3 regions of the Paenibacillus sp. CF095 genome follow, and region 1 is predicted to be linked to each of the others. Evidence: riboswitches for the same ligand, from Rfam matches in the RefSeq annotation. Region 1 holds a riboswitch; each other region holds the start of a gene.
The links. Region 1 has a riboswitch for S-adenosylmethionine ahead of mmuP (S-methylmethionine permease). Riboswitches for the same ligand answer to the same signal wherever they lie in the genome.
Positions count from the first base shown of each region.

Region 1 (3,286 bases):
GTTAGTCTGTTGTGCTTGCGTCATGTACTTGTCCTCTTTTCTTATTCACACGTTCTGTCAGATAATAAGCAGCGTAACATACTGCGATAAACGGAACCCCACAATACAGCGCAATTCGCTGTGTCGGGTCAAAGGCAATACCTATGCATGAAGCCAGGCATAATATAAATGAAACAATTGGTACCACCGGATACAGTGGTGTGCGGTAGACCAGATCTTTGACCGCATGTCCTTCCCGGATATATTGTCTGCGGAACATGTATTGGGAGGCACTGATGCTCATCCATACCGCAACGACAGCCAGACCTGAGATGGAGACCAGAGTAATATACACGGTACCTGGTGCAATGATGCTGGACAGCAAAGCTAGTGCACCACCCACCATACTGATCAGAAGTGCATTCAGCGGTACCCCGCGTTTGGTCAGTTTAGCAAACCACGGAGAGATTGTTTTTTTATCAGCCAGAGACCAGAGCATCCGTGAAGATGCATATAGGCCCGAATTGGCAGCAGAGAGAATCGCCGTTAGAATAACAAAGTTCATAATGTCTGCTGCATAGGGTACTCCCACCCGCTCCATTACCGCTACAAACGGACTTTCCAGTACACTGGCATCCGACATGGGCAGCAAGGCCGACAAGATAACAATCGTTCCGATGAAGAAAATAACCAAACGCCACAGCGTTGTATGAATAGCCTTTGGTATCGTCTTTTCCGGATTCTCCGTCTCACCGGCGGCAATGCCGATTAACTCGGTGCCTGAGAAGGCAAAGTTTACAGCAAGCATAGTCATCAATATCGCTGTAGCCCCATGAGGGAACCACCCGGATGCGGTAATATTTGATAGAAATGGAGCCGGTTCAGAATCCGCCATGGGAATGATACCAAACATGGCTGCGCCACCGATAATAATGAAGATTACGATAGTCACTACTTTTACAGATGAGAACCAGAACTCGGATTCCGCAAATAATTTCACTGTTAAAGCGTTGAACAGAAAGATCATCAGTGCAAAGAGCGCACTCCATATCCATACGTTGACCGATGGGAACCAGCGCTGCATCAGCAATCCGGCGGCTGTGAATTCGGAGCCAAGCGCAACAGTCCAGGTTAACCAGTATAACCAAGCCACCGTGTAGCCTGTTGCCGGTCCGATATATTTGGCTGCATAACTATGAAATGCTCCCGTCTCTGGCATATGAACAGACAGTTCACCAAGACAGAGCATCACCAGATATACAACAATGGCTCCGATCAGATAGGACAGAATGGTTCCCAGTGGTCCCGCTTGCTGAATGGTGTACCCTGAGCTGAGGAATAATCCCGTTCCAATGACTCCTCCTAGAGAGAGCATGACCACATGCCGTGCCTGCATTTTCCGCTGAAAATGCCCTTTGTCGTTGTTGTTCTCCATACCTGCTGCTCCCCTACTTCTTCATCCAGAAAAAACAAAAAAGACCCACTCTGCCTAAAGAGTGCGCCGTTACTGACAAATAAAAACAAACGCTCCTATCTATCAGGCTTTCACCCGCTGGAATTAGCACAGTATCCTTCAGATCTGTTGCTGAGGTTTCTAAGGGCCAGTCCCTCCACCTCTCTGGATAAGAAAATGATTTTTTATAAATATAGCGATCTATCATGAATGTGTCAACATTTAAATAATAAATGGCACACCTCGCTATTCGGTGGAAGACCCCGGATTGGTGATGGTGGTCTTTACCTCATACGTGATCGGCACGGTGCTAAAAATTTTATCCCAATCGTCTTTGACTTTTTTCCATGTTTTGGGTTCTTTGATACGCAAGCTATCCCGAAAATCCGCAACATCTACTTTATAGGTATGCTGAAGTTTGTATAACACCTGTCGAATCTGTTGTTCGGCCAGTTCAGCAAATTCTTTTTCCAATTCTCTGAGATAAGCACCTTTTTCCTCTTCCTCGGGAGCACGCCAATCCTCCATCAACCAACCTTCGGATTCAGTCTTCACATGGAATGAAATATCATCGCCAACCACTTTTGGAATTATTTTTGTTTTTTTCTTTTTCATTTCATATACCACGGTGAATCCCGCTTTATTGTATGTCTTCAAGATGCCTCCTTTTTCTTTAGGTCTGATCCACGATAGCCCTTCTAGATCCGTTTGGCTGAGTTCCCCGATGAATTTGGTCGTTTTCCCATCAAAGATACTGGCACCGGAGAATTTGTCCTCTCCATTGGAGTTCAGTACATTTTGGAGCAAGAAGCTGGAACCAGATTGCATTTGTGCATCTAATTTGGAGAGTAGAACGGGGTCCAGGATTTTATTGGACAAGTACGAATTACCGGTAATGCCTGTCAGATAAAATGCTGGAATCCGGGAAGGATCATCTGAAGTCAGTACATCAACAGCGCGATGATGGCTAATCAACACCAGACAGTTAGGGCGAATATCGTTATCCCGAAGTACAAAATCCAGCAGCTGATCCAGACCATACTTTTTGGCAATATCCTTGGACACAACGATGACCTTCAGATGATGTCCGATGAGCGGGTGATCTCGCCTCAGTGCAAACTGACGAAAGATTTGCAGCAAGGAATCTCCGGTAAGCTGTTCATTGGAATAGGACGTTTTACCAGAAGAAGGCGAACCGGATTGTTGGCTCTTTTGACTGCTGGAATTACCGGGAGCAATCTGTACCGTGGCCGTCAAATTGTTCTGCTTGGAATACGCTCCTCCCTGATTAGCGATGTCTTTCTCAAATTCCGTCTCTTTGCCGATATCGATCCCAAGACCGACGTAGACACTTAGATCCTCTATCTCCCGACTGCTCCAACATCCGGATATCGTTAAGAGAATGCATAATACAGTGGCTAAGCGTAACAACATACGGAATGTAATCATGCATGCTTGCCTCCTTTTTTGCGAATCAGACTTAACAACAGTAGTATCAGAGGTAAAATGCCAAATAAAAATACGGACACATTGCCCAGCATATCTCCTAGTTTGAAGGTATCATCCACGGTTTTGGGCATCATTGCTGTCAGATAAATGAACGGAAGCAGGCCGTACATGATGCCTTTGATTTTTTTGGAACGAAACAAGTCACGAATACCCACCGAAGCGCAGTAATGTGTAATAGCTGTAGTCGAAAAGATTTGCATAATCCAGATGACCAGCAATAAGGATTCAAAACGCTCGAATATCAGACCCTGAATTTCGAAGCTCCTTACCAAATCCAACGTTGGCCAGGTTCGAGTTTTGATGCCATCGAGCGATAAACTGCCTATAACCATCACGACCGTGATC
Region 1 covers NZ_FMZN01000006.1:68,673-71,958, reverse strand. The annotation lists gene mmuM (homocysteine S-methyltransferase) at 1-24, opposite strand, end outside; gene mmuP (S-methylmethionine permease) at 2-1,414, opposite strand; SAM riboswitch class I at 1,507-1,608, opposite strand; gene BLS69_RS27765 (Ger(x)C family spore germination protein) at 1,679-2,881, opposite strand; gene BLS69_RS27760 (spore germination protein) at 2,878-3,286, opposite strand, start outside.

Region 2 (3,286 bases), on a different contig from region 1:
CGATCGTGATTGTTATACCAGCAAGCAGACCAGGCAGTGCCTCAGGCAGTAACACCCGTCTTACAATCTGTCCGGTTGATGCACCCATCGACTGCGCCGCTTCAATGACACCCCGATCAACTTCTCGCAACGTCGTCTCCACCAAGCGAGCAAAGTAAGGAGCTGCTGAAATAACTAAAGGTGGTATAACACCTAACACTCCTGTAGCTGTACCGACGAGTATACGAGTGAATGGAATAAGAGCAACAATCAATATGATAAATGGGACTGAGCGCAAAATATTAACAATCAGAGATAGTATCGTGTACACTGCCCGTGACTTGATCGAAGCAGATCTAGCCGTCATGAACAGCAGAACTCCGAGCGGTAAACCTAAGATAACGGTAAACAAGCCTGATACACCCAAAATTTGCAGTGTCTCAATGGAGGCTTTACCAACCTCTTCCCAGCGAACTGTTGAAAAATCCATCTAACGAAGCACCTCCACATCAAGTCCCTCTGCGGTCAATTCTGATATCGTCCGATCAATCGCAATTGAATCACCCTCGAACCGAACGGTCAGCTGTCCATAAGGCACCTGTTTAATCGTAGAGATTGTACCCTGCAGGATGGCAAAATCCACACCCGTCTTACGTACCGTCCTGGACAAAATCGCTTCATACGTTTTGTTACCCAGAAAGGATATCTTCACAAGTTTGGAAGCAACACCTGCCTGCAATTCAACGCCTGAATTCGCCAGAGCGGTCTCTTCGAGAGCAAGTCCAGCTTCATGGTCACGCATCATGAAGTCCCGCGTAATGGCATGCTGCGGCTTCAGGAACACTTCTGTTACAGGTCCTTGTTCCACAATGCCGCCTTGATGAATGACAGCCACTTTGTCACAGATGTTCTGAATGACATGCATCTCATGTGTAATCAGAACAATCGTAAGGTTGTACTTTTCGTTAATGTCGAGCAATAACTTCAGGATTGAATTTGTCGTCTGCGGATCAAGTGCCGAAGTGGCCTCATCACAGAGAAGTACATTTGGGTCACTTGCAAGTGCTCTCGCAATCCCTACACGTTGTTTCTGTCCACCCGATAATTGAGCCGGATATTTGCTGCTATGGTGTTCCAGACCAACCAGTGCGAGCATTTCCTTCACTTTGCGATCAATGGCATCTTTGGGTGTATTCACAAGTTTTAGTGGAAAAGCTACATTGTCATATACCGTTGCCGAGGATAACAGATTAAAGTGTTGGAAAATCATCCCGATCTTGCGTCTCTGTTGCTGCAATTCGGTTTTGCTCAGTTCAGTCAGGTTTATTCCGTCAACCCATACTTCACCCTCCGTAGGGCGCTCCAGCAAATTAATACAGCGAATCAATGTACTTTTGCCCGCTCCAGAATGGCCAATCACTCCGTAGATTTCGCCCTTTTGGATGCTCAAATTCAGCTCAGATAACGCTGTTGTAGATTTTGCCCCTTTGCCGTACGTTTTTGTTAAACCTTTTAATTCAATCAATCGCACTTGCCCCTTTCCAACCACCTACATGTATCTTTACCCGATCTAAAGGAAAACTCCCCTTAAAGTACAAAAAAAGAGCCCTTTGCAGATACAAAGAGGGCTCTTCACGTGAAAGAATATACCTTCTCATCTGCCAAAATCGTGTCTTGCACCATTTTGTAGGAATTAGCACCTAACATCTATAACGAATGATACAAGATCATGTCGTTACAAATCGGTTGCCGGGCTTCATCGGGCCTGTCCCTCCGCCGCTCTCGATAAGAAATATGTTATTGTAGGATTTTATAAGTTCATGTAGTTTATGCTTTATAATGTGAACGTAACTTCCGAAATATCAGTTCTATCCGTGTAACATTCGATTGAAACTCAGTATATTCCAAGTATTCCGATTTGTCAAAGGGAATTATTTCTTTTCCATATATTATTGATATAACTATAAGAGGCTGTTAACGTTTCACAGACCATATCGACGCCTTGACGCATTTCCTGCACATGCTGATTCAGATCCTCCAACTTCACTTTACCTTGCAAGGTCTGGTGTAACTGCCACAGGTCATCGTGCATTTCGGAGTTCATGTAGTGAATTTCCATATTACGACGTTTGCGCAGCTTGCTCATCGGCTCACGATAAGAGTCCTTGATCTGAATCAATCGCAACGCAAGATCATGATGCTCCCTCGCATAATCGAACTGCCTCAACACAGTAAAATAGGAAAAATGCGCTTTGGTATTTGACGTATTCAGTTGGAATATTTCATTTAAGACGGTGCCGACTTTATCCAGAATGGCAAAGCAGCGGATAAAGCCATCTTTGTAGAAATACACATACCGAGCATACTCGGCTTTTTCAGTCGGCGTCATATCATCCGTTGAACCTGCAACGACCCTTTTGCGAAAATGAGCAGCAGCGAAACAGCTTTGCTCCAGTTCATCCAGTGAGGAGATGAGTCCCTGAGTCCACACATACAGCTTCCGATAGTCATGCGTGGGATCATGGTCCACATGCATTTGTCGTTGAAATAGCTCAAGCGTATGCGCCATTGCGTCCATCGCTGCCTTCAATTTACCTTCGTTTATACGTGGCTTTTCCCCCAACAACGTTCGCAGCATATCTAACCTCCTCTTTTCCAAATCAACAAGAATTCATCACCTTAACACATCATCCAATCCGTGTAATTGCTGCTTGCCATAGGTTGCCCTGATCCCCCTGACATCAAACAAAGTCCACCTGTCCAATGATGTACATCACTGGATGGTGGACTTTCATATTTAGCCCAAGTACCTTTGAAAAAGTGAATCTATATCTTAGAAACGATTAACCGGGCGATACAGCTTGTACACCAGGAAACTCATATACGTTAAGACTCCGAACAATATGGCGATATCCAGCATATGAGCAAGAGCTACGAACATGTATACTTCCGGACGGTTCATTGTCACCATCATGAAAATACCAATGACTACTTGCATCAGAATAAGAACAACGGATACCACACCCAGAGTACGCATTTCCTTATTGTCCGGATGATTACGGTAAGCGAAGTGACCCAGGATTGCAATAACAATCACGAGCGACGCAGCTGCTGCACGGTGAGCAAAAGCAACCGCTACCCCACCCGAAAGCTCAGGAATAATCTGCCCGTTACAGAGCGGAAATCCGGAACATCCGCCGGCAGAATCCGTGTGACTCACAAATGCACCCGTGTATACCACGAGATATGTGTAAATGGTGGAGAACCAGACCAGATTCCTGAATTTTTTACTAACCCGAGGGTATTT
Region 2 covers NZ_FMZN01000004.1:270,035-273,320, forward strand. The annotation lists gene BLS69_RS25685 (methionine ABC transporter permease) at 1-469, opposite strand, end outside; gene BLS69_RS25690 (methionine ABC transporter ATP-binding protein) at 470-1,504, opposite strand; SAM riboswitch class I at 1,631-1,771, opposite strand; gene BLS69_RS25695 (Cthe_2314 family HEPN domain-containing protein) at 1,901-2,617, opposite strand; gene BLS69_RS25700 (COX15/CtaA family protein) at 2,813-3,286, opposite strand, start outside.
Region 2: another riboswitch for S-adenosylmethionine. It lies ahead of BLS69_RS25690 (methionine ABC transporter ATP-binding protein); the one in region 1 lies ahead of mmuP (S-methylmethionine permease).

Region 3 (3,286 bases), on a different contig from region 1:
CCATCAGGTCGCGATAAGTCTCAAAGGTTTCAGATATTTTTACAGCATTCTCATAGATGTCACTGAAATACTTTTGCAGTTGATCATCGATGAGACGCAGATCTTTTTTGTTCAGGGTGTTAATGACCTCTTTCTGAGGTCCAAGGACTTTTTTCAGCCACAGAATCTCACTGCGTAGCCCGATAATTTCATTCAGATGTGACTTTTTGGTGTGCATCAGAATGTCTTCCTCAAGTTTCTCGATCCGTGCTTCAATTCGGTCACCTACGGTGAAATAATTATCAACGATCAAGTCAACCAGCAAATACAACAGACGATCCGGTGTACTGATTTCCTGTTCCCACAGGATTGGTTTCAGTGTGCGCAATTCGCTGACCTTTTGCTTCGTAACACTAATAATGAAATGTCTGCCGAGGAATAAGTTCACCGCACGTAGAAATATCTCTTCATCATCGAAACGGATGCTATTAATCACAATAAAATAATGGTTCTCATAAATTTCAATCTTCGGACGTTGTTCTTCGTCACTAAGACAGTCTTCCACAGCCAGATCATGCATCAAGAACAGCGGCTGAAGTACCGCCAAATCGTCTACGTCTGCATCAATCCAGTAAAACCCTTCCGCTGGTGGAGTCAGCGCCTGCTGAATGTCGTCCACCGGAATAAATACACCGTTGTTTACCAACCGGATTTTCATCGTTAATCTACTCCTTCTGCACCCGCCAACTTGGCGGATATTATCATTATGGGCGCAAAAAGAACAAATCAGCCGGTCGGCAGCGGAGCCTGGAGATCAGGGCTGCGTTCACTATATAATCAAACGGAAGTCACGTCCCGCTGCCGGCATGCTGATGTCAATTCTCTATGCAGTTTGTCGGAATTCGGCTGCCAGTCAGGCCTCGGGTCGCCATCCATTTAATATGTCACCTCTCACATAAGGGTTTATAACACCTTGTTTAGTATACCGCTGGTACAAGGTGCTTTCAAGCGCAAAAATGTGTCTATTTCGCGCCCTGAGGCAGTGTATGACAACGGATGATGAACGGTTCCGATCTGGGAAGCAGACATCGAACTGCATCTTGACGTGAGGGCATTAATGTAATAAAGTAGACGGTGAACCATATTTAATTACAATCTAATACAGCGAAATCTTATCAAGAGTAGGTGGAGGGACTGGCCCGATGAAACCCGGCAACCGGCGGTATACCGCACGGTGCTAATTCTTGCAGCGACTAAGTGTCAAGTGGCACTGTTGTAACTGAGAGATGAGAGAGGCGCATATCTTTTTTACATATGACCTTTCTCGAAATCCGAGGAAGGTCTTTGTTATATGCCCCGACTTCTCAGCAGTGATTTTCGCTAAGGAACTTGAGGTTGTTTGTAACGTTGGATGAAAGAGCAATTCAATGTTTTTACAAGCTCAAGGCAGTCTATACCTGTATTGATGTGAAGACATCAAGCCAGGGGTGGCTGCATCTATCTATGCAAAAGGAGGAGTTAGACTTACTATGCCAATCAAAATACCCGATACTCTACCAGCAAAAGAAGTACTTGAAGGAGAGAATATCTTCGTCATGGATGAAACTTCTGCATATCAGCAGGATATTCGTCCACTCCGTATCGCTATATTAAACCTGATGCCCACAAAGGAAACGACCGAAACACAATTGCTTCGTCTGGTGGGAAACACGCCTATTCAGGTAGATGTTGTTCTCGTACATCCCAAATCCCATACGTCGAAGAATACGTCTCAGGAGTATTTGGATCTGTTCTATAAAACCTTTGATGAGATTGAGCACCGCCGTTTCGATGGAATGATTATTACGGGTGCTCCGGTGGAACAGATGGATTTCGAAGACGTGAACTATTGGAATGAAATCCAAGAGATCTTTGAATGGACTAAAACCAATGTGACTTCAACCCTCCACATATGTTGGGCTTCCCAGGCAGGTTTATACCATCATTTTGACGTACCTAAGGTTGCACTGGATGAAAAGTGTTTTGGCGTTTTCCCGCATACCATCAATAAACCACATGTTCCGTTGTTGCGTGGATTCGATGAAGTATTCAACGTTCCACATTCCCGTCATACGGAAGTGAGACGCGAAGATATTGAAAAGAATGAGAATTTAGAGATTTTGGCTGAATCCGAGGAAGCGGGGATCTTCCTGGTTGCTACCAAAGACGGCAAACAGATTTTTGCCACAGGACATGCCGAGTATGACCCGTTCTCATTAAAGTGGGAGTATGACCGGGATGCAGCCAAAGGGTTGGATATCGCATTGCCTAGACATTATTATCCGAATGATGATCCTTCCCGTGTGCCACCGGCTACTTGGCGCGCTCATGCCAACTTATTATTCTCTAACTGGCTCAATTACTATGTGTATCAAGAAACACCTTACGATATTGGCCCGCAAATCTAATCGAGATTACAGGAGGATGCAGCAATGGAAGACAACAACAAGTTGAAAATCGAAAGCCGCTTAGCACAAATTGGGTCCATCAATGAACCGGTAACAGGCGCCATTAACTTTCCGATCTATCAATCCACTGCGTTTCGCCACCCGAAGCTTGGACAAAGCACGGGGTTTGATTATATTCGTACGACTAATCCAACCCGTAAAGTATTGGAAGAAGCGGCCGCAGCGCTGGAGTCTGGTGATGCAGGGTTTGCCTGTAGCTCGGGAATGGCCGCGCTGCAAACGATTTTTGCCATGTTTGGTCAAGGGGATCATCTGATTGTATCGCTGGATCTGTATGGTGGAACCTATCGTCTGCTGGAACGTATTCTGTCCCGTTTCGGCGTAACGGCAAGTTATGTGGACACGAATGACCTTGCAGCACTGGAGAAGGTTCGTCAGCCGAATACAAAAGCTGTATTTATTGAGACACCAACCAATCCACTGATGATGATCACCGATGTGGAAGCCGTTGCTTCCTGGGCGAAAAGTTACAACCTGTTGACTATTGTTGACAACACGTTGCTGACTCCATTTTTCCAACGTCCGATTGAACTGGGTGCCGATATCATCATTCATAGCGCTACCAAATATCTGGGCGGACACAATGATGTGTTGGCCGGACTAATTATTACCAAAGGTGAAGCGTTATCTGCAGAGATGGCGTTCCTGCATAATTCCATTGGAGCGGTATTGTCTCCAAGTGACTCCTACCAGTTGATGAAAGGTATGAAAACGCTGGCTCTTCGCATGGAGCGTCATGAGCACAATGCACTTACTATTGCTAAATACTTGCTTGAGCACCCAGCGGTGGTTGAAGTATA
Region 3 covers NZ_FMZN01000001.1:3,400,006-3,403,291, reverse strand. The annotation lists gene corA (magnesium/cobalt transporter CorA) at 1-697, opposite strand, end outside; SAM riboswitch class I at 1,149-1,272, shown strand; gene metA (homoserine O-acetyltransferase MetA) at 1,509-2,426, shown strand; gene BLS69_RS14810 (PLP-dependent transferase) at 2,451-3,286, shown strand, end outside.
Region 3: another riboswitch for S-adenosylmethionine. It lies ahead of metA (homoserine O-acetyltransferase MetA); the one in region 1 lies ahead of mmuP (S-methylmethionine permease).